Regions from separate parts of the Paenibacillus sp. FSL F4-0236 genome, predicted to be linked through region 1. Evidence: riboswitches for the same ligand, from Rfam matches in the RefSeq annotation. Region 1 holds a riboswitch; each other region holds the start of a gene.
The links. A riboswitch is a leader RNA that binds a small molecule or an ion and turns the genes downstream of it on or off. The one in region 1 is predicted to bind cyclic di-GMP.

Region 1 (7,546 bases):
GACAGGATTTTATACAGAGAATGGGGCTAGACCTGGTAAACATCCTCACTACCACGCAGGTTTATATTACATTCAAGAGCCGAGTGCGATGGCACCTGTGGAATTGCTTAATATTGAACCAGGTGATCGTGTACTTGATTTATGTGCCGCCCCTGGGGGGAAATCTACACAGATTTCAGCCAAGCTGTTAGGTGAAGGATTGCTGGTTAGTAATGATCTTCATCCAGAACGGACTAAAGCTCTAGCTAAAAATCTGGAGCTGTATGGGGTTCGTAATGGTATTGTACTGAACGAAAGTCCAGATCATATCGCGGCTGCATTCCCGCTTTTTTTTGACAAGATCTTGATTGATGCTCCCTGCTCTGGTGAAGGGATGTTCCGTAAAGATGAAGACATGGTGAAGCAGTGGGATTCAGGTACACCTGCCAAATATGCTTCCATGCAGCGGGATATTTTACGTTCTGCTGCAACAGCATTGGCACCGGGAGGTACACTTGTCTATTCCACCTGTACCTTTGCTACAGAAGAAAATGAGGGAATTATAGCGGAGTTTATTTCTGAACATCCACAGTTCTCAGTGGTAGCGGTAGGAGGTACAGGCTCATTCGCTCCTGGCTTCGGAGAACTCTCAGGTACAGCAAGACTGTGGCCGCATAAGGTGAAAGGCGAAGGACATTTCATGGCTGTATTGCAACATGGGGGAACTAAGCGCTCAATGGAGGAACGTGATCACTTAGAGGTCAAGTTAAACGAATCTGCAAGAGCAAGAACTACTACTCCAAAAAGTGCAGCACACGTTAAATCATCCAATAAATCAGAAGGAAGACGGGGGAAAGAAGGGAAACCCTCTCACAAATCTACTGGTGGCGCTGACCGTGGTCGGCAAGTTTCAGGTGACGAGCAAGCTTTGACTGCGTATGGAAATTTTGTGCGAGATCAGCTTGGTTGGGAACCGCAAGGATATCCGGTTCTGTTCGGTGATCATCTGTACATTTCTCCACTTCCTAAGGAAAGACTAAATGGATTAAAGACGATCCGCCCGGGATGGTATGTAGGACAAATCCGTAACGGAAGATTTATTCCAGGGCATCCAATGGCTACAGCTTTGCATCCGGAAGAAAGCTGCCGAAGTGTCTCACTCTCCAGTACGAATCATGAAGCTATTTCCTATCTTAAAGGAGAGACGTTGTCGATTTCTCAAGAACGTCTCTCTATTAGAATAGGAAGTGCCCAAAAGGGATACGTTCTGGTCTGCATTGATGGCTACAGCGCAGGCTGGGGTAAGTGGCAGGATGGCATACTCAAGAACGAATATCCCGCAGGCTGGAGGTGGATGTAACAATGAGCCAATCAGGTAAGCCCGCCAAAAAACAACGATTAGATAAAGTGTTGTCCCATATTGGAGTGGGGTCGCGCAGTGATATCCGTAAACAAGCTAAACAAGGCTTAATATTGGTGAACGGGACAGTGGTAAAAGATAGTGGGTACCATGTGGATCCTTATGCCGATAAAATAGAGGTAGGGGGAGAGGTTGTTACCTACCGTGAATTCATATATCTTATGATGAACAAACCCCCGGGTGTCCTGTCAGCTACGGAGGACAAGCGGGATCGGACAGTTTTGGATCTTTTAAAGCACGAGTATGCACAGTTTGAACCGTTTCCTGTAGGAAGGCTAGATAAGGATACTGTGGGACTGCTGCTGATCACTAATGATGGGAAGCTTGCCCATGAATTGCTGTCACCACGTAAGCATGTCCCGAAAACGTACGAGGCAACCATCGAGGGCGATGTAGACGCGGATGATGTCGCGGTTTTTGCAGCAGGGGTGGAGCTGGAAGATGGCTACGTTACTTTACCTGCACACTTAACCATTCTTGGAAGAGAGCGCGGCAGCAAAGTGATTTCCCATATTTCACTTATCATCACTGAGGGGAAATTTCATCAGGTGAAGCGTATGTTTCAGGCGGTAGGCAAAAAAGTCACTTTTCTGAAACGTGTATCTATGGGAGAATTGAAGCTGGATGAAAGTCTGCCGCTTGGAGCTTGTCGGGAACTGACGTTAGAGGAACTGGCACTCTTAGGCACAGATGGGTCAGAAGGATAGTAGAGAAAATGATATATAATTTGAATTTGGAAACTTGGGATAAGAGAAGGGAGAGACGGAGGGGAATTTTGGAACTGTAAGAGCGATAGCGACCGCCTTTGTTTCCGGATTTCATCCGCTATTAAACGGTATAAATTAAGAAATCTGGAAACAACAGCGGCTGGAAGTCCAAACATTCACCGTAGTTGCGACTGACACTTAACACAAAAAGCCTCAAGTTCAATATATATAGAAAAAGAAAGACAAGGATGGTGGAGTATGAGATACAAACTGATTGCACTAGATGTGGACGGTACGCTATTAAATGATGATCACCACTTAAGCTCTGAGAATAAGGAAGCTATTGCTGAGGTTACACGTCTTGGCGGTCAAATCGTATTGTGTACGGGACGTAGTCCACAGAACTCGATTCCTTTCATGGAGGAAATGGGGCTGACTGGTTACGTGCTTGGTCACAATGGAGCAGCGACGGTACGAGTGGAAGATCGAGAAGTGCTGCACCAATATGGTATGGATGCACGTGGTCTTGACCCCTATATTGACTATTGCCGTAAGCACAATATTCATTATGATGTGAATACTGCTTTTGATATGTATGTTGATAATGTAGAGAATCTGACTAAAGAAGCTAATTATATGTATGAGCACTTCCGTATTGTGCCAGCGACGCTACCAGCCTGGGAAGATTTCCGTGAACCGGTTGTTAAGTTTACTGTATTTACACAGCCAGAAATCCTTGACGAAGCTGAACGTGAATGGCGTACTTGGGCTCCTGAGTACAATATTTTGCGGAGTGGTGAATTTTTCGTTGATTTGATGCATCCCGAATCTTCTAAGGGAAACGCATTAAGAAATCTCGCTGTGAAGCTGGGAATTCCGCAAGAAGAAGTCCTCTCAATCGGTAATTATTTTAATGATATTTCTATGCTTACCTATGCGGGGATGGGCGTGGCGATGGATAATTCTCCTGTAGAGGTAAAAGCGGCAGCGAATGCTGTTACGGGTTCGAACAATGAGCATGGTGTGCGTGATGCGCTGGTTAAATATTGTTTATCCTAATAATGGAAAGCATAAGGCGGACTTGAGTCCGTTCTATGCTTTTTTTGTTATGAAGGAAATAAAAGAGATACATAACAGAATTGATTCTATCCAAAAAATAACCCGCCCTTAGGATTAACTAAAAAGGGCGGGACAATAGATTAACTTCCTGTATTAAAGTTTAATTTCCTCGTTCCGGCTAGGAGCGCTATATTTATAGATACCAGGGTTCAGTTCGATTTTTTCGTCGAAAGGAATATCTTTGTAGCTATCAATATTAGTTCCTGTAGATATCATGCCCTTAGGTGTAATTTCAGGCACCACTTCTTTGCCATTAATCCGTAACGTAGTTTGGTTAACGCTTTTGAAGTGAGGAGATTTGGATGATGATTCAACAATCAAATTTTCGCCTTCAGTATAGTATGTGAATTCAATGTCTAATCCATCGACATCAAGTGAAGTGAACTGTTTTTCTTCTTTAGGTTTGTTTATTGTGATCCAATTCTTACTGGTATCACGTTTCTCAATGACAGCATCCTTTAATATAAGTTTCATTGGAACATCGGACCAGTTGTTATACCATTCCGGAGATTCAAATTGAAATAAATGCTGGTAGCTTTCGGAATGATCTCCTTTCAAATTCCAACCCCCAGTGATTGTTTTATCACCTATAACCAACTGAGCGGTATTATAGTGGACAATTCCTTTTTTAAGCGAATCATTTTCATCTATTAGAATTTGGATATCCAAAGGGGTAACCACTAGCTGATCTAAGGTTATACCGGTCTTTTCTTGAAATTCAGGACTGTTATGCAGTTTCTTAGTGTAAATCGCCTCACTTGCTTTTTGTCCATCTGCTTTAAAATCGAACTTCCATGTACCTAAAATACGTTTCGCTTCTTCAATGTAACTAAAATGAAGACTAACTTCCTTCCAATCTGATTCAGTTATATTGAAAACCTGTTCAATAAATAAATCCGATCCTTCGTTAGGCATGATGGTTGGAATTGCCTCATTCTCTTGACCTGCAGTACTAACTACCAAATGTGGGTTACCCCGTCCTAAGTCAGATGGTGATGCAGCGACTTTGTAACGGATAATGGTTTGATTGGAAACATGTCGAACGGATTCGATTTGAATGCTTGGATATTGCTTAACTCCAGTATCGATTGTATCCCCTGCTTGATGATTAGATTGTAAGGGAATATTCCGATCACTGTAAAAAATGAGATTCCGTGCTTCAAACCTGTAGTCCTTTTTATCATCCTTTAATGTATCAGGTGTCTCATATACTCCAATGAGTTTCTGGCTTTCAGGATCGTATTCTAAATAACCGTATACCTTTGCCTTGGCACCGGATTCACTAGTCATGATGTTTTCCTCTGTAGCAAATCCAGTATATTGAGATAGATCAGATTTAGTATCAAGTGATAACAGCATTTTCATTTTTTCTCCATCAGTTACAACACCGTTCAAATTCATTGTTACTCCTGAACTGGAAGTTTGAAGATTATACTGTTGACCGATGCCATTATTTAATGCATTGCTCACACTTCGACCACCAATTTTATCCCAATTAATCGTCATACTAGCGAATACAGGAATGGCTACAAGTAAGAGGCAAGAGAAGACGATGCTGATAGGAATAACCTTTTTATTAGACCTAGGAGTATTCTGGGAGGAATGCAGATTTCTTTGACGTGTATATGCTTCTTGTTCTATGGCAGTCCACATCAAATCATAATCCGGTCGGGGAATATGTTTATCTTTTTCAATATAGAGACTCATTACTATTCAGCTCCTTTAGTTGGGTTCCACCCATTCTATTTAGTATTTTAAGTCCCTTGTTCAGTCTGGATTTTACAGTTCCTTCGGGTATGCTCATAACTTTAGAGATCTCGGGTACAGTCAATTCGTTTATAAAACGAAGGACTACTACCATTCTGATTTTGTCGGGAAGCTGACTGTATAACCCTTGTAATTCTTTTTTAGTTTCCTGTCGATCCAAACGTTTTTCTACAGGGTTTGATTCCTCAGACCTGGATAGTAAATAATTACGTACTTCTTTCATCCACCCCGTCTTACGCCTTTTGATCACACTGTTGCACTCATTCGAAGCAATTCGTAAAATCCAAGCTTTCAAGTTTCTTACCTTCGACTTATCCGCTAAGATAACTTTTACAAATACCTCTTGGGAAATATCCTCCGCATCTGCCTGATTTTTCATTAAGTAGTAACAAAAATAATATACTTGTTCTTTATAGAGCTCGAAAATTTCCCGGTCACTCATTTTGCTGCACCCCCTGTCTTTGATGTTCTCATTAATAAGACTTATAAGCGTATGTAATCGTTCATTTTTCATTTTGATTGTAGTATTTCTTCTGAGTATCATAGCGAATTCGAATGGAAGATAAGTTGTTTACAGGTAATTATAACCATGATAAAATTAGCGGTGGGACATGCGTCCGTAAGCTAATTAAAACTAATTGAATGTCCGCGTTAAAGGTAAAATCATCGAAAGATGATGACACAAAGCCATGGGTCTAAAGCCTTTCTACAGAAGGAAATGATCGCCAGGCCGCCATAGGGATATCTTATGAAGCATAAAGGATAGCTCTAAGAATATGTAGTCTATTTTGAGCTCTTTTATTATTTCGATCTATACGGCGTTACATTATCGCAAGGGGCCGAAAGGGGAAGTACATGAACAGTTTTTTCAAAACAATAGGCACTAGTTTGGCAGTAGGTGCTATATTGCTGTCCGGAACGATCGGATGGATGTCTAATCCTGAAGTCGTGTCTGCAGCTACCACAACAGCAGTAACCGCGGATCAAATGATTAGCAAAGTAACGGCAGCCTCTAAAGCAATAAAGAATTTTCACTTAGATGTGATCAAAAAACAGGATATTCAGAGCGGTGGGGTACGTATCAGCAACACTAACACACTGAAGCTGGATATTAATCGACTGCCGAATTTTGCTGCAGCTGGCACCGTTGATAGTAGTCTTTTAGATACATCGTACAGTCTATATGCCAATGACAAGGAGTTTTACTATCTTGTAGACGGAAGTGAACTGATCGATGAATCTGAAGATGAAGGTTACGACGATGACGGCGAGCCAATCGATCCCGATGCACAGTATTGGATTGCACTGGAGAAGATGGAGTGGGATTCTTTTTACTCCAAAGGTCAATACGATCCTGTTTCCATGCTTGATTCGGTTAAAAATTATAAAAAATCTATGAAAGTCAGCACTGCTGGTGCTCAGACCGTCCTGCAGTTCACGGTAACCGATCCGACAGCAGCTAAGGGAATAATCAAACTCTATGACCAGGAGAACCTCTGGGATGGTGAGACAGTTCAACCCAAAAGCGTAACGTGGAAATTATTCGTCAATACTAAGACCTGGCAGACGGAAAAGCTGACAGTCGATCTGAGTTATGTGCTGATAAGTGATGGAGAAAAGGATACATACAACACGAAAATCGAAGCTAAGTATTCCAAGAATAACAAAGGTACAACCATTGTAAAGCCCGCCGAACTAGAATAATAAGGTCGTTTTCATATGGAGCAAAAAGCGCTGTTCAGTAGAACAGCGCTTTTTGCTGTATTCTCTATTTTAATAACGTTTCTATTCCCTCTTTAAGATTGACGTCGTATGCTTCAACATTCGATTCATGAGATTTCGCCATTCTGTTCTTATGTCGGTGTCGCTTCTCTTTAATGCGTCGCGGATGGGGATGATCTCTGTAACTTTCCTACCGCTTTTTATTCTTCGATCTACGCAAGTCGGGATGTAACCTACGTTATTTATACTTGTGTGTCCTCTTTCATCCTTCTTTATTTTAAGCGTAAGAATGATACCGCTTTGTGTATAAGGAATATTCATTAGTTTAGTCGAAACAAAATTTCCCAATGAGTAAATAACAAATTGTTTTTTTCCCCGAAGCGCTAACGGTTGAAGAACATGTGGGTGAGAACCCAGTATGATGTCAGCTCCATTTTTAAAGAAGAGATTGACCAGCTCTTTTTGCCTCTTGTTTGGAGTGTAACGATATTCGCTTCCAAAATGCAGATAAAGCAAGACTAGATCGACTTTCTTTTTTAAATCTCGAATCTCCCGAATGATCTTGGGCGTAGATATCCGGTTAACCAGCCATGGCTTACTCACTGGTACCGGAATTCGGTTGGTTCCTGCTGTGTAGGAGAGGATGCCGATCGTAATTCCTTTGACGTTTTTAATAAGAGCTCTCTTGGATTCTTCTAATGATTTAGCTGTTCCCGTGTGGTCGATTCCATTACGGTCCAGAACTCGTAACGTCCGAACCAGACCCGGGGCACCATAATCCATGCAATGATTGTTGGCCGTTACTAATACGTTGAATCCGGCTTCCTTAAGT
Region 2 (7,546 bases), 1.8 Mb from region 1:
TACGCATCGTCGCCTTGGTGGGCCGTTACCCCACCAACTAGCTAATGCGCCGCAGGCCCATCCCTCAGTGACAGATTGCTCCGTCTTTCATTCTTTCTTCAGGAGAAAAAAGAAATTATCCGGTATTAGCTACCGTTTCCGGTAGTTATCCCAGTCTAAGGGGCAGGTTGCCTACGTGTTACTCACCCGTCCGCCGCTAAGTTACTTTGAAAGCAAGCTTTCAAAGTAACTCCGCTCGACTTGCATGTATTAGGCACGCCGCCAGCGTTCGTCCTGAGCCAGGATCAAACTCTCCAATTAGTATTGAAAAGAGCGATATGCTCATTTTGAAACATCTGACGAGAAAATTAATTCTCTAATTTTGGATTTCACTTTCGTGATTTCCTACTCACTCGTTGTTCAGTTTTCAAAGATCAAGTTCTCGTTGGCGCCGTTTAATGTCTCAGCAGCAACTCTTATAATATATCATGTTGTTCTCAGTAATGCAAGCTTTATTTTTCGAAAGCCGTTTATATAACTCTCACAAACATTGCCTGTACGCTGTCTAACAACGCTTAACTATAATAACCTATCTATTCATAGAAAAGCAACCCCTAATAGAAAAATAAACAACTAGCTTAATAATTAAGCTGGTTGTTTATTTAATAGAGTTATGAATCTAGCGATGCAAATTAATAGTATTTTGCTGCAGTATACTTACTTGAAGCCTTAATAAAATCCGTATTCTTCTTACTCTTCGCTGACGATGCATCTACCGTTGTATCAATAGTAACCCATTTCCCATCCATCAACACTTCATTCCATGCATGGTATTGCGTAACGTAGCTAGTATTCCCCATCACCAATTTAGCAGGCACATCTACACTACGCAGCATTGCGGCAAAAAGAGAAGCATAGTCATAGCAGATTCCTTTTTTAGTATTCAAAGTGTTGTTAATGTTCGGAATGTAATCTGTTGTTACGTTATTAGCAAGAGAATAATCGTATTGTACATTAGCAACTACATAGTTATAGATTGCCTTAACTTTCTCTTCATCTGTTGTTTTGCCTTTTGTAAGCTCTTTTGCCTTAAGGATCGCTTTATCAGAAGAACTCCATTTCACATTCTGTACGGAGCCCAAATATACGGAATTCGAGTCACTCATGGTTACGTCTACTACTTCGGAATATAACGCTTTGTATTTATTGCCGGTTGTATTCTCAAGAACAGAAACCTTATAAGTACCATTACCTTGTTGTAAAGGGAAGTCCTCAGCTTGTTCAGAAGCATATAAGTTATATGTATAGCTGCTGTTGTCTTTAGTGATCATGAGTTTGATTCTTTTATCTTTCGGAATATCATAGTTAATTCCAATAACACCTTGAGCCACTTTCGATGTAATCAACCAGCTTGCATCTACACTTGCGGCTTGAGCTGTGCTTACCGGAACCGCAGTAATCAGTACGAACAGCGCCACCATCATAAAATAAACCTTTTTCACGGATAAAACCCCTTTCGGTAGCTGGCTGCCATCCTTTCGGGAAGGCCCTTTAGCTTTGCGTCCCTACCTTTCGATAGGTTTGCCGTTATCGTATAAGCTCTATCTGTTCTAATTTCACTAGACAAATTAACAGAATCAGTCCAAGTAGAAATATGAATCTAAGATTCTTATATATTTTATAAAAACAAAAAAAGCCTCTTCATTCGGTAACTGGCTGCCATCCTTACGGGAAGGCCCTTTAGCTTTGCGTCCCTACCTTTCGATAGGTTTGCCGTTTATCGTGTTTAGCTTTTATAGTCTTATACTACCATATTTATCCTCGTAAACAAGAACAAAATTGCTAGATTTACTATTATTTTATAGTTATTTCTCTGTATTTGAGTTTTCTTGTTATTTCTCGTCAACGATTAGGAAAGCTTGGCATGAACAATCAAACGATGTGTAGGATCTACTAGTGGGTCACACGTAATTAGAGTAAGAATTTTATCTTTGTTATTCCCGTCTAGAACAGACACATCACTAGGAAGTACAACAGAAATATCATAAACCTCGTAATTATAAGTCTGATCGCTAGTCTTTACCGTAATCGTATCCCCAATCACAACCTCATTCAGCCTGTTAAACAATCTGCCCGTAGTTCTAGCTCTATGTGCAGCTATTGCGGCGTTCCCTATTTCTCCTATTGGAGTTGTTTCTTTCATATGGGCCGCAGCATGCTTCATATTCGCTTTAGTAGCCCCTTCTAATACAGGTAGCTTCAGATCGATCTTATCGATCTCAATTAATGCGATAACTTTGCCACCCACTTCAATTTCCGGTTCCGGCTTTTCTGTTTCTTGCGGCTGTGCTTGTGCATCTAAAGCTGATTCCTCCGCTAGTAGCTGAGTGACCTCGGCATATCTGCTCTTTAGATCAGGTGGTGGAGTACTTTCACTGGTGCTCAGTTCAGCTGATTCTAATAGCTTATCCTGCTGCCAGTCGTTATACCATTCGTTAGCTTTTGGATAGAGCATGATAAGGATCCCCGCCAGTATGAGCACATACGAGAATTTACGCATGATTTTCACCTCCGTAGATTGGTTCTACTGAACTTTAGAATACCCATTTACGACTTCCGAAGAAGTTAATAATCACCGTCACAAACGTTACTAATACCTTAGAGATCAACACTTGAATGCCTAGTTTGTCAGTCAACAGATGCATTAGCAACAGCGATATTCCGAGTACTACCAGATTCAGTACGATAAACTTCAGCAACTGCGTCTTATCAAAACCCTCTTTATTGCCACGGTCACGATCCTTGAAGGTTACTTTTTTATTCAAAATAAAGCTGTTCGCTGTCCCTGCACTATAAGAAATCACCTGTGCCAACGCATATACCATCCCAAGTGAGTTCAGTAATGTAAAGATTACGAAATCAATGAGGGTATTTACCAGACCTACAGCATTAAATTTGAGAAACTGTATGAAAGCAGTCCGAAAGTTCTTATCTGACATCTTTGTAATCCTTCCGGCGATCCACTTCTTCTTCGTCACGATATCCTATGGTCTCACTGACAATATACAACGGTCTATCCTTAGACTCGTCATAAATCCGTCCAATATACTCACCGATTACACCTAGCAGCATCAGAACGATACCGTTAAAGAGCAAATTGACCCCTACAATGGAAGCCCAACCTGGAACCGTCCATGAGGTGAAAAAGATTCTTTGAAACAATACGAAGAATAAATAGAGAAAGCTGGAGAAGGAAAGAAAGAATCCGACATACGTAGCAATCTTAAGTGGCTTATGCGAAAAGGAAGTGATCCCATCCAGCGCAAAACGAATCATTTTCTTAAGAGGATACTTGGTTTCTCCTGCAAATCGTTCTTCCCGCTCATATTCCACCATCGTCTGCTTGAAGCCGACCCAGCTCACTAAACCTCTGACATACCGATTTTTTTCCTTGAGACCTCGCAAGACATCACATACCTTACGATCAATAAGACGAAAATCACCTGTGTCCGTGGGAATGTCTACACTTGTCATGCTGCTGAGCAATCGATAAAAGATCTTGGCCGTTACCTTTTTGAACATCGTTTCTCCACGGCGCTTCAGCCGCTTCGCATACACAACGTCATAGCCCTCTTTCCACTTCTCGATCATTTGCAAAATGACCTCCGGTGGATCTTGAAGGTCAGCGTCAATAACAACAACCGCTTGACCTTCGGCATAGTCCATGCCAGCTGTAATCGCTACCTGATGTCCGAAATTACGCGAGAAGTCAATTAGCTTGACGCATTCATCCCGATCACTGATCTCCCGAATCATCTGGGCCGAACGATCACGACTTCCGTCATTAACGAAGACTAGCTCATAAGTATCGCCGCATTCGTCCATTACTTTTTTCAAACGTTCGTAAGTAACGCTAATTACTTGCTCCTCATTGAACATGGGTACAATTACACTATATCTGGCTTTCACCTTTATTCCTCCTAAAAGCTTTATGGAGCGTTACATCTTTCTATTCTTCATAATAACGCTGTAAGCATAAACTTATTGTTATAAATATTTTAAAAAAATCTTAGAAAACCCAAGATGGGAACCAACGCAGCATATTCTTCACATAATCTCCGCTTACCTGCATCCCTGACAGGACAGGGTAGAACGCGACAAAGAGCAGTAAAGCAACAGCCACATAGACATAACTAACATAACGAGCCTCAGGATATTTGCTATCTAGCAACTTCATTATATATACAATACCAAGAATCATAAAAGGCACCATAGCAAAATAATGGTAGATAAAGGTTTCCCTTGGGACAAGCATCCACGGAACATATTGTGAGAAAAAGGCGATCCAGATCATATAGAGGGTCTTATCTTTGCGTTTCAGTGTAATCCACAGTGTTGCCAGCATTGCGAAAATCCCCGTCCACCAGATAAGCGGATTCCCCATAGTCACTATACTGCTGACCTGACCTTGCGGCAATCCCTCACTGCCACTGAAGAACCAGACGGGTCTCTTCATAAACGGCCATTGCCACCAGGAGGACGCAAAAGGATGTGTAGCTACAAGCTGACTGTGATAGTTGTACATGTTCTTTTGGGAATCAATCAAGCCTTTTATAGTAAAGCCCTCTGCGGATGCAGATAAACCCGGAACAAAAGATAAACTATAAATAATGACCGGTATGATTACGAAGAATGCAACACAACTAGCTAGCGTAATAATGGTATTCTTCCAGAACGAATTTACGGCTTCGCGACAGGTACCCAGCAGTTCCTTGTCTTTGATCTTCCCTTCCGCGAGCAACCGTCCCGATGCTTTATATTCTCTGTAGCGCTCGAAGAGCGAGATAGCTAGCATAATGGCCAGCCCAGCTCCTCCGTACAGTACAATCCACTTGGAGGCGACACCAATTCCGAAGAATAAACCGGACCAGAATAACGGAATTAGTGTTTTTCTTAAGGGCTGCCTGAAGAAATTCATAGTGTAATATCGCTGCATGAAATAAAACATTAACATGATGAAGAATACTCCGTATACATCGATCGTAGAGATTCTTGTTTGTGTGAAATGCATGAAATCCAGTGCGAACAATCCAGCTGCAAGTGCTGCGTATTTACTCTTTTTAAAGAGACGTAGTGCCATTACATAAATGAGAGGCAGCATGGCAATCCCGAACAATGTTCCGATAATACGCCAGCCGAAAGGATTGACTCCAAACAGTTCCATCCCTACTGCGATCAATAGCTTGCCTAGTGGTGGATGCGTGTTCTCATAAGGCACAATCCCGTGTGTATATTCATAAGCTGTCCGTGCATGGTAGATCTCGTCAAAATAAGTGCTATTCATAAAGTTAGAATATTCAGGGATGAGCGACTGCTCGTCAAAAAGATTGGCAGGCTCTCCTCTTTTAGCGACTGCATTAGCATCCGGTGTAACACCGGCTATAGAAAGAGGTACTCTTTCGCCTCCCTGCTCATAGAAGGCCATTTCATTTAAAGTGAACCCTGGAGAGGTGACTGTAAACTTCACGTATCTTGCTGCAACGTTCAGAGGTTGGCTTTTCCAGATGAAGACATTCCCAACATCCTCGCTTACATCCAGTGGACTACTCCAGACCTCAGGGGATTCACTGAATTCGAGCTTAAACTTCCCGGTACCTACGCCACCGAAGATATTCACTCGTTCCAATTGTTTGCTCTGTCCTAGATCTACATAGAAGCTTTCACCGCTGGCAGCTGGCTCCCACAAGGTCTCTGGAGATTTAGTAGAACCTAAATTATATAAAGCAATTGCCGCGTAAACGGCAGTAATGGCAAGAATACATATCCAATCTATACGTTTAAACTTCATCGCTTAAGTCTCCCTCCCTTCTGGTGCGGTCTTATTTGCTCGACGACTTTAAGGTCTTCTTCATATTTTTCTTCAGGTGTTGGTGGTGCTGGAAGAGGTTTTACTCCCCCACGAACATACACGTCATAACCGATGTAGAGCATGTATAGCAATAATGACAGGTTAGCAATAGAAGTGACCAAAACGATTCCATCTGCACCTGGATTTACACCTGCATTTAGATGGGTCAACGTATAAGCCACATTGATATACTGCGTTAAGCTGAATCCAAGGAATAGGGATAAAAACCTACGATCCCGACTCGCTATATAAGTGAACATACATAGAATAACTGCAGGGAACATATAACGTTCATGCATTTTGGTTCCAAGCACAAAGACTACTACAATGAGCGCCATACCGATAAAGTAGGATTTGGATAAATCCAAGCGATCTTTTTTGAAGGAATAAAACGTTGCTATGGCTACTGCCACTAAAATAAATATGAAGCCCCATACACGGTAAGTAATACCTAACCAAGTTAGGTCAAGAGATGACCACATCGGGTCAGTCAATGCATATAGATTAAATGCATTCACAGAAGAATAGGGATAGGAAGATAACGTACTCTTATACAGATTAATAAGGCCAACTAAACCACCGTTATTCCAGAAAAATGGTGCCGCGAGCAATCCGAATATCCCTAATCCGTACAAAGCTCCAAATCCAAGCTGCTTCCAAGCACGGTGATGATAGAAAGCAAACAATAATACCGGTGTGAATATTAACGCTTGTGGTTTAATTAAAGTTGCTATTGCAAACAAAATCGCGGATTGAACAAACTTTTTGTTCGCAGCGCCATGGATACTGAGCAACAGGAAAATCAGAAAGAACGAATCCGCTTGTCCCCACGCCGCTGAATTAACAAGCACCGCCGGATTAAACAGAAATAATAGCGTTAAGCCAAAAGCGATCCCTGAGCCGAGTTTTTTGCGGGACATTTTATATATGAAGAAACCCAATACCAAATCAGAAATAATCGCTGGCAGTTTGAATAGCAGATTCTCTCCACCCGAACCATGCGCAAAGCCAAATACACCGCGAATAAAACTAAGAATGTACAAAATGTACAAATAACCAGGAGGATAATCGGCAAAATACCCTTCTTCATAAAACTTGCCTGGACCTAAATCAACCATACGCTGACCCCAAGCTATAAAGGTATTCATGTCGTTCTGATAGCCTTGAGCAGTCAGACCAATCCAGACCCTTAGGATAAAAGCAACCCCGATGGCAATGCTCAGCCATTTGGAATAGACATTCTCAGGTTGCTTCATAAGCTTCTCACTGCGGAATGCCTTGGTATAAAGCACTGCAAAAAATACACTGAAAAGCGCTGAGATCAGCAGCATCTTGGTTGGAGATACCTTATGTGGGGTATCCGCTTTTTTGCCACCAGCATCCTGACTAACTGCTGCACTATCCAGCGAAATGACGTTGGCCCCTTCGGGAGCAGCGTCTAATTTTTCTACAGACAAATCATCAAAATAAGCTTTACCTTGAATCAAGCTGGAGTAGCCCCCCAAACTTGCACCTATGCCGAATTCTTTCTGCTTAGGTCCTGTCTGGCCTATGTATTCAAGATACTGCCACTCTCCTGCCGTATCCGTTACGCTGGGATAACCCCCGCCTACTCCAACGGCAAGTATATTGGCGCCCATTCCCTCGCCTGCGGTACTT
Region 3 (7,546 bases), 2.1 Mb from region 1:
CGTCATTTCGGCGTTTCCAATATGAGCGCAGCGCAGATCAAAATGCTGCAAGCCTATTGCGAGGAACCTTTTATCGTAAACCAGCTACACATGAGCCTAGCCAAGCTCAGCTGGGTCGATGCTGGAATCAGTGTAAACCGTGAACCTTGGAAGGATATTACCTTTCCCGAAGGAACCCTTGAACATTGTCGAATGGAGAACATTCAGCTTCAAGCTTGGGGCCCACTCGCACAAGGCTTATTTAGTGGACGTTCATTAGAGGATCAACCAGAGAATATGGTCCAAACAGCTGCCATGGTTAAACAACTTGCAGATGAAAAAGGAACAACACCCGAAGCCATAGTGCTATCCTGGCTAATGACACATCCGGCAGCTATTCAGCCTGTGATTGGGACTGTGAATCCGCAGCGCATCGCTGCCTGCGCCGATGCAGACAAGCTGGAGCTTACTCGAAAAGAATGGTATGACCTATATGTTAGTTCACGTGGTACTCGTCTTCCCTAACTGAGCCCACAATTAAACTCGCAAGAATTCTAATAGCCTAATCGTGCCTCTCGCATGATTAGGCTATTTTTAATACATTCCCCTCCTATGCATCGTTCTCTATTGCGAATAAAAATAGATATCAAGCGATAAACCGAGATAAATAGAGATAAATTAACATTTTTGTTCTTTATAGAGCACAAACGAGACTTATTGACAGTTTTCTTTTCAATTTATTCCATGTATTATTCATTACAGAAGTTGTTCTCAATAAAGAACAACAATAACGAACCAAAGAAACTCAAGACATTGAGGGGAGGTATTCCTCTGAGACCCAGATCAGCAAAAAGAAGACCTAAACGAAAGAAACAAATCGGATTACGTGTTCTGCAATCAGGAATGGCTGTCTCCGTCTTGTTTCTGACTACCTCGCAGCAAGTGGGTAGTACCTATGGTGGTTTTGGAGCTACTACGCAAACCACTAGCACAATTAGCTTTTGCGAAGTATTTCCAAACTCGATCAAGGGGCTTCTAACAGAACTCAAAGATCATATCGAAAGAGCTACTGCTTTAAAAGGATCGCTGCAAAGCTATACCCCTTCAGGCAGTCTCTCAGACGTTTCGGGAATAGAAGGCATGACGCTGGATGAGCTTGATGTCGCAGCGCAAGAGATTTCCACACAAATCTCCGCGCTTCAATCTCAAATCGATGGCGTGAATGAGCAACTGGCCACCAACAGCCAAATTTGGAACGAAATCAATGGTGAGCTGAACGCAGCAGCAGCCGTCCTATTCCAGATTGGAGGATATATGACCTCTCTAGATTCAAACTGTCTAGAAATCAAGGATGAACAATTCTTCAGAGAGCTGCAAAGCAGCCTGAATCAAAGCGGTGTAATCTCTGAATCCCTGAATGCTTCCTTAAAGGGAGTCATCCAATATCTAAACTCCATACACGACATCGGGCTTCCATTTGCTTCGGTAGTGACCAGTGATGTATATGGACAACCCGAGTTACGCAACGAGGCGTTTCAGCAGCCGTTACCTTTCCTGATTCCTTTTAGTCAGCCGGCCGGCAATATCTCTAGCGAACTTACCTCCACTTATGAAAATCTCAATACTGAAATGAATGGTCTTAAAGAATCGGCTACTTCAGGAATCAGCAATCTTCAGAGTCAGCTCCAATTGATCAGTCAAACCCGTGAACAACAATTGGAAGCACTTGAGAAAGCCCGACTAGAGGCGCTTGAACAAACGAAGAAAGAAGAAGAACGCTTGGCACTGGAGAAAAAAGAAAAGCAAGAAGCTGAGGACAAAGCGAAAGCTGAAGCTGAGGAGAAAGCAAAAACGGAAGTGACTCCACCGAAAGGTGAAGCTACTCCAGAGAACATAAATAATGAACAGCCTGAAGCCCCAGCCACTAACCCGGTCGTTCCGGAAATTGGTGAAGAGCTAACGATTCCAAAAGATGTACCACAGCAAGCGGTTCCTCAGGAGGCGCCAAAAGCGGAAGATACAACCACTTCCCCACCGGTAGCAACACCAGCCCCTTCGGACCCTCAACAAGTTAAAGGTGGCGAATAATATGCGGATTAAAAAAATGATCAACAATACATTATCGAGCATCATGCTTGTGATATTCATTCTGCTGGTGGTAGCCGTAGTTTTATCAAAGGCCTCCGGCGGTGAACCTGCCTTCTTCGGATACCAGATCAAATCGGTACTCTCAGGTTCGATGGAACCAGGGATTCAAACCGGATCGATTGTCGCTTTAAAACCCGGAGGAGATATGAATCGCTTCAAAAAAGGCGATGTGATCACCTTTAGAAATGAAGAAAACCTGCTAATTACTCACCGTGTTGTAGAAGCAACAATGAACAACGCTACTGGTGAAGCCATGTATCGCACGAAAGGCGATAACAATGATGCGCCTGATATGAACCCTACCAGTTCCACGAATGTTGTAGCTGAGTATACCGGGGTCACCGTACCTTACGTAGGTTACGCTATGAATTTCGCAGTTTCCAAAGCTGGAAGTGTCATGCTCATGATCGTACCAGGCTTGATGCTCCTGCTCTATGCTCTGTATTCGTCATGGAAGGCTGTAGCTGCACTCGAAAAGAAAAATGCTGCTATACTGCCCGCCTCTCCACCCCCAACTGAAATACAGTAATTCGTTGATTGTCCGCTTCCGCTTACGAACCGGAAGTTACAATATATAACTTTTATAAAAAAAACCACAAAAACCGAGGAGGAATTTTAATTATGGGTATCAAAAAAACATTGGGTCTTGGCGTAGCATCTGCAGCACTGGGTTTATCATTGATTGGTGGAGGAACTTTCGCTTACTTTAGTGACACTGCACAAAGCACCGCTACATTCGCAGCAGGTACACTGGATTTGAACTCTGATCCTTCTGTTATCGTTGATTTGAAGGATCTGAAGCCAGGCGATACGATCAAAAGAGACTTCAAACTAAAAAATGACGGTACACTTGATATCGGTTCGATCCTCCTCAAAACAGCTACCTCTATTAATGATGTAGGTGGTAACAACGGCGCTAACGATTTGGCAAAATCCATCAAAGTTAAATTCCTGGTGAATAAAGATAAAAGCGGCATCTTACCTGGTAGTGAAGAGAAAGTAGTTTGGGAAACTACCCTGGCCGATTTGAAGACTCAGACACCGGATCTCGTAAAAAACACTGGACTTGATGCAATCTGGGGTACTAGCGAAGCATCTGGAATTAAGGCCGGCACAAATGATAGCTTCACCGTTCAATTCGAATTTGTTGATAACGGCCAAGAGCAAAACTACTTCCAAAAAGATTCATTAACTCTGACTTGGGATTTCGTAGGTAAGCAAACTGCTGGATCCGCTAAATAATCTAATAAGTCTTCCATTCGAAGAGCAGCAGATTCTTATTCCGGAAAGCGGATAAGTAGATGCTGCTCTTCTCTTTACAATAAACTTTGTCGAATTTATTGATATTTGCTATACTAATAACAAAAATTACGGAGGGGCGTCAGCATAGTGCCACAAAATATGGGCCAACGTATCCAGCATCTCCGCCTAGAAAAGGGATTGTCCCTATCTGAGCTTGCGGACAGAGCGGATGTTGCTAAGTCGTATCTTAGCAATGTGGAGAGAAACATCCAATCCAATCCTTCAATTCAGTTTATCGAAAAGATCGCCGATGCGCTTCAGGTATCCATCCACGCTTTGCTCTATGGAGAACCTAATGATGCTGAGGAGTCACCTTTAGATTCGGAATGGTTCCGATTGGTGCAGGAAGCTATGGCCTCAGGCATAAGCAAACGCGAATTCAAGGAGTTTCTGGACTACCAGAAATGGCGCCTTGATCAGAAGGATTAATATTCCACCTGACCTGATAAGATCCTCTTCTACTCATACTATTAAACATAAGCGCCTTCACCCTCCTAACATGGACCGCGAAGGCGTTTGAATTCTAGCAGAATATAAGGACCAAGTCTGAATCTTATAGATCCTTATATAAAGAAAAAGAGCACAGCGAGTTATCGCTGTGCTCTTTTGATATCTAATGCTCTGAATGTATTACTGCACGGCTTGCACAGTCTTCTCATGAAAGAAGCGACGAATTTCATCTGCCTTTATGCCAGCCTTCTTAGCTGCTAATAATAAATGGACCCACTCTACGTCTAGATCAATGACCTGCTGTTCTCTGTTGCTTCCCTGGTTGGACTTGTCCAAAAAATCTCCTCCTAAGATTTTAGTCCCCAGGCAATCCGGCTGTCATAGTATTTCTACCTTAGACCCGCGACTTTGTGCCCCTGCCTTTCGGCAGGTTTACCTTTTACTGGACCCTTTACACGAAAGGATCTACTTTGAAATATATGAAAATCGCTAACTGCAATAACATTATACTATACTAAAGTGGAAAAGTGTGTCGATTTCTGATTAGTTTTTCCATTAAAAAACAAAAAATAGAAGCGCTTTTGTGCGATATCTTGTCCTATTAACACGATACTCGTCCCATTCATAAAATTAATTAAGCCGATAGAATGATACTTCCTTCCCTATTAGTTAAAAATAAGGATATTAGAATCATTTTAGTGGGCCTTAGGAATGGGTAATGAGAAGAAACAGCGTTCTTTTCATTAGAACAAGCTAACCCATACCATTTTGCGAACGTATTGGACGAAAGAATGAATTGATTACACGTGTGGAAAGTAGCACAATAAGATGAGAAATGAAACCGCAATCATCACAGCTCCAGTAAGCGTTGACACAAAATGTCACGTATGGAGTTCATCCGTTAAGGAGGATGTATTCATGGCAGCCAAAGAGCCCTATAACGAATCCATTTGGAGTAAGTATTACGGACCCAATTTAGGCTACATTCAAGAAAGATATGAACAGTTTGTGAAAGATCCTTCCACCGTAGAGAATAATTATCGCGAGCTTTTTACAAATTCGGGTCCCCCGCCCCTAACACCGGATAGCGAACCGGCTCCACAGCCTCGCATTTCGGGAGACACCGAATGGCTTAGAAAGGCAGTAAGAGCTTCCAAGCTAATCGCTAATATTCGTATATATGGCCATATGGCCGCTGATATTGATCCGCTTGAGCGCGATCACAATCCCATGGCTAAATATCTTGAACTCGAAACCTATGAGCTGACTCGTGAGGATCTGCTCGCACTACCTGCCACGCTCATTTGGGAGAATGCGCCGAATGATGTGCATACCGGATGGGATGCAGTTCAGCGTATGCGTCAGGCTTACACCAAGACAATCGCCTATGAATTCGGGCATGTGCATGAAGAACAAGAACTGAAATGGTTGAACAGACAGGCAGAATCCACAAGCTCACCAGCGCCTTTAAATAATGCAGAACGTAAAGAGCTGCTAAACCGCCTGATCCAAGTAGAGCAATTCGAAACCTTCCTCCACAAAACCTTTGTGGGTCAGAAGCGGTTCAGCTTGGAAGGCAACGACGCTCTCGTACCGATGCTGGATGAAATCGTACGCGCTGCTGCGCATGACGGCGCAGAGCATATTCTGATGGGCATGGCGCATCGTGGTCGCCTCAACGTTCTTGCACATATTTTAGGCAAACCTTATGACATTATATTTTCAGAGTTTCATCATTCTCCGAACAAGGAGCTTTTCCCTTCCGAAGGCTCTACAGGCATTAACTATGGCTGGACGGGTGATGTGAAATACCATCTGGGTGCAGATCGCGCTGTCCGTGAAGGAGAAACCGTACGCACAAGAATAACACTAGCGAATAACCCAAGTCACTTGGAATTCGTCAATCCTGTCGTGGAAGGCTTCACTCGTGCTGCTCAAGAAGATCGGAGCACAGCCGGATTGCCGAAGATTGATACCAGTAAAGCTATGGCGGTACTGATGCATGGCGATGCTGCTTTTCCAGGTGAAGGGATTGTTGCAGAAACACTTAATATTGGCAAACTTCAAGGTTATCAGAATGGCGGGACGATCCATATCATTGTTAATAACCGGATCGGCTTTACGACAGAAAGCGAAGACTCCCGTTCAACGCATTATGCGAGTGACATCGCCAAAGGATATGAAATTCCAATTATCCATGTCAATGCTGATGATCCTGAGGCCTGTATATCAGCCGTTCGTTTAGCTAGTGCATATCGCAATCAATTCAAAAAGGATTTCGTTATTGATCTCATCGGCTATCGTCGTCATGGACATAACGAAATGGATGATCCTGAAACTACACAACCTATCGTGTACGGTAAGGTACGCAATCATCCAACCGTTTACAAGGTGTATGCGGAGCGGCTACAGCGCGAAAAAATTCTTACAGCTGAAGATGTACAAAAGATGCACGTTGAAACAGAAGGCGTATTGCAACGTGCGTACGATAGTATGAAGGAAGGCAATCACAAGAAAAAAGAACCAAAGGCCTTCATTCCTCTTCATACAGATCGCTCAGCGGCAGGCACTACAGCCGTACCGATCTCCAGTCTGCAAGAGATTAATCGTGAGCTACTGAGCGTACCTGATGGATTCCAAGTCTATCCGAAACTGGAGCGAATTCTGCAGCGTCGCAAGGACGCACTGAATGAGGGTGAAAAGGTCGACTGGGCACTCGCTGAGTCCCTCGCCTTCGCAACCATCCTGAAGGATGGAACGCCAATTCGACTTAGCGGTCAGGATGCACAGCGCGGCACCTTCGCACACCGCCATCTGGTGCTGCACGACAGTAAGACAGGAGAATTATTCTCTCCGCTTCATCAGCTAAGTAATTCTCGCGCTTCCTTTGGCGTATATAACAGTCCGCTATCTGAAGCTTCTGTGCTAGGCTTTGAGTATGGTTATAATGTGTTCGCACCAGAAACCTTCGTCATCTGGGAAGCACAATATGGCGACTTCGCCAATGCAGGTCAGGTTATATTTGATCAGTTCATTGCCGCTGGACGTGCGAAATGGACGCAGCGCAGCAATCTCGTCGTCATGTTACCGCATGGCTACGAGGGACAGGGACCCGAACATTCCAGTGGTAGATTGGAACGCTTCCTACAGTTATCCGCGGAAGAGAACTGGACCGTTGCTAACTTGACCACTGCTTCTCAATATTTCCATGTCTTGCGGCGCCAAGCTGCTTTATGTGGACAGGAAGACGCTAAACCACTGGTGATTATGACGCCGAAGAGTCTCATTCGTAATCCGCGCAGCACATCTGCCGGAACTGAGCTCGCTTCCGGACAATTCCAGCCTGTGTTAGCTGAGCCCCTGCTAGGCCAGAAGCCAGGTGAGGTCAAACGTCTAGTAGTCTGCAGCGGTAAAGTAGCTATCGACATCCAAACAGAGCTAGAAGCTGCTTCAGACAAAGATTGGTCATGGCTGCATGTACTGCGCTTAGAGCAACTCTATCCGTTCCCAGAACATGAACTGAGTGCTCACTTAAGCTCCTTCACATCCCTTCAGGAAATTGTCTGGGTGCAAGAAGAGCCGAAGAATATGGGCGGATGGAGTTATACCGAACCTCGGTTACGGGCCATCGCACCGCAAAACACTAGCGTGAGATATATCGGACGTC

Region 2: another riboswitch for cyclic di-GMP. It lies ahead of NSQ29_RS24215 (transglutaminase-like domain-containing protein); the one in region 1 lies ahead of NSQ29_RS16670 (DUF6612 family protein).
Region 3: another riboswitch for cyclic di-GMP. It lies ahead of NSQ29_RS25555 (anti-repressor SinI family protein); the one in region 1 lies ahead of NSQ29_RS16670 (DUF6612 family protein).

The regions. Positions count from the first base shown of each region.
Region 1 covers NZ_JBBOBK010000001.1:3,658,124-3,665,669, reverse strand. The annotation lists gene NSQ29_RS16695 (RsmB/NOP family class I SAM-dependent RNA methyltransferase) at 1-1,339, shown strand, start outside; gene NSQ29_RS16690 (pseudouridine synthase) at 1,342-2,106, shown strand; gene NSQ29_RS16685 (Cof-type HAD-IIB family hydrolase) at 2,365-3,165, shown strand; gene NSQ29_RS16680 (DUF4179 domain-containing protein) at 3,319-4,932, opposite strand; gene NSQ29_RS16675 (RNA polymerase sigma factor) at 4,916-5,434, opposite strand; cyclic di-GMP riboswitch class I at 5,639-5,730, shown strand; gene NSQ29_RS16670 (DUF6612 family protein) at 5,848-6,696, shown strand; gene NSQ29_RS16665 (CapA family protein) at 6,778-7,546, opposite strand, start outside.
Region 2 covers NZ_JBBOBK010000001.1:5,424,353-5,431,898, forward strand. The annotation lists rRNA gene NSQ29_RS24210 (16S ribosomal RNA) at 1-300, opposite strand, end outside; gene NSQ29_RS24215 (transglutaminase-like domain-containing protein) at 672-1,481, opposite strand; cyclic di-GMP riboswitch class I at 1,495-1,575, opposite strand; cyclic di-GMP riboswitch class I at 1,684-1,764, opposite strand; gene NSQ29_RS24220 (class D sortase) at 1,889-2,539, opposite strand; gene NSQ29_RS24225 (GtrA family protein) at 2,574-2,978, opposite strand; gene NSQ29_RS24230 (glycosyltransferase family 2 protein) at 2,968-3,948, opposite strand; gene NSQ29_RS24235 (phospholipid carrier-dependent glycosyltransferase) at 4,049-5,827, opposite strand; gene NSQ29_RS24240 (glycosyltransferase 87 family protein) at 5,824-7,546, opposite strand, start outside.
Region 3 covers NZ_JBBOBK010000001.1:5,717,707-5,725,252, forward strand. The annotation lists gene NSQ29_RS25530 (aldo/keto reductase) at 1-504, shown strand, start outside; gene NSQ29_RS25535 (hypothetical protein) at 724-2,067, shown strand; gene sipW (signal peptidase I SipW) at 2,069-2,656, shown strand; gene NSQ29_RS25545 (TasA family protein) at 2,749-3,369, shown strand; gene NSQ29_RS25550 (helix-turn-helix domain-containing protein) at 3,529-3,858, shown strand; gene NSQ29_RS25555 (anti-repressor SinI family protein) at 4,060-4,215, opposite strand; cyclic di-GMP riboswitch class I at 4,242-4,326, opposite strand; gene NSQ29_RS25560 (2-oxoglutarate dehydrogenase E1 component) at 4,798-7,546, shown strand, end outside.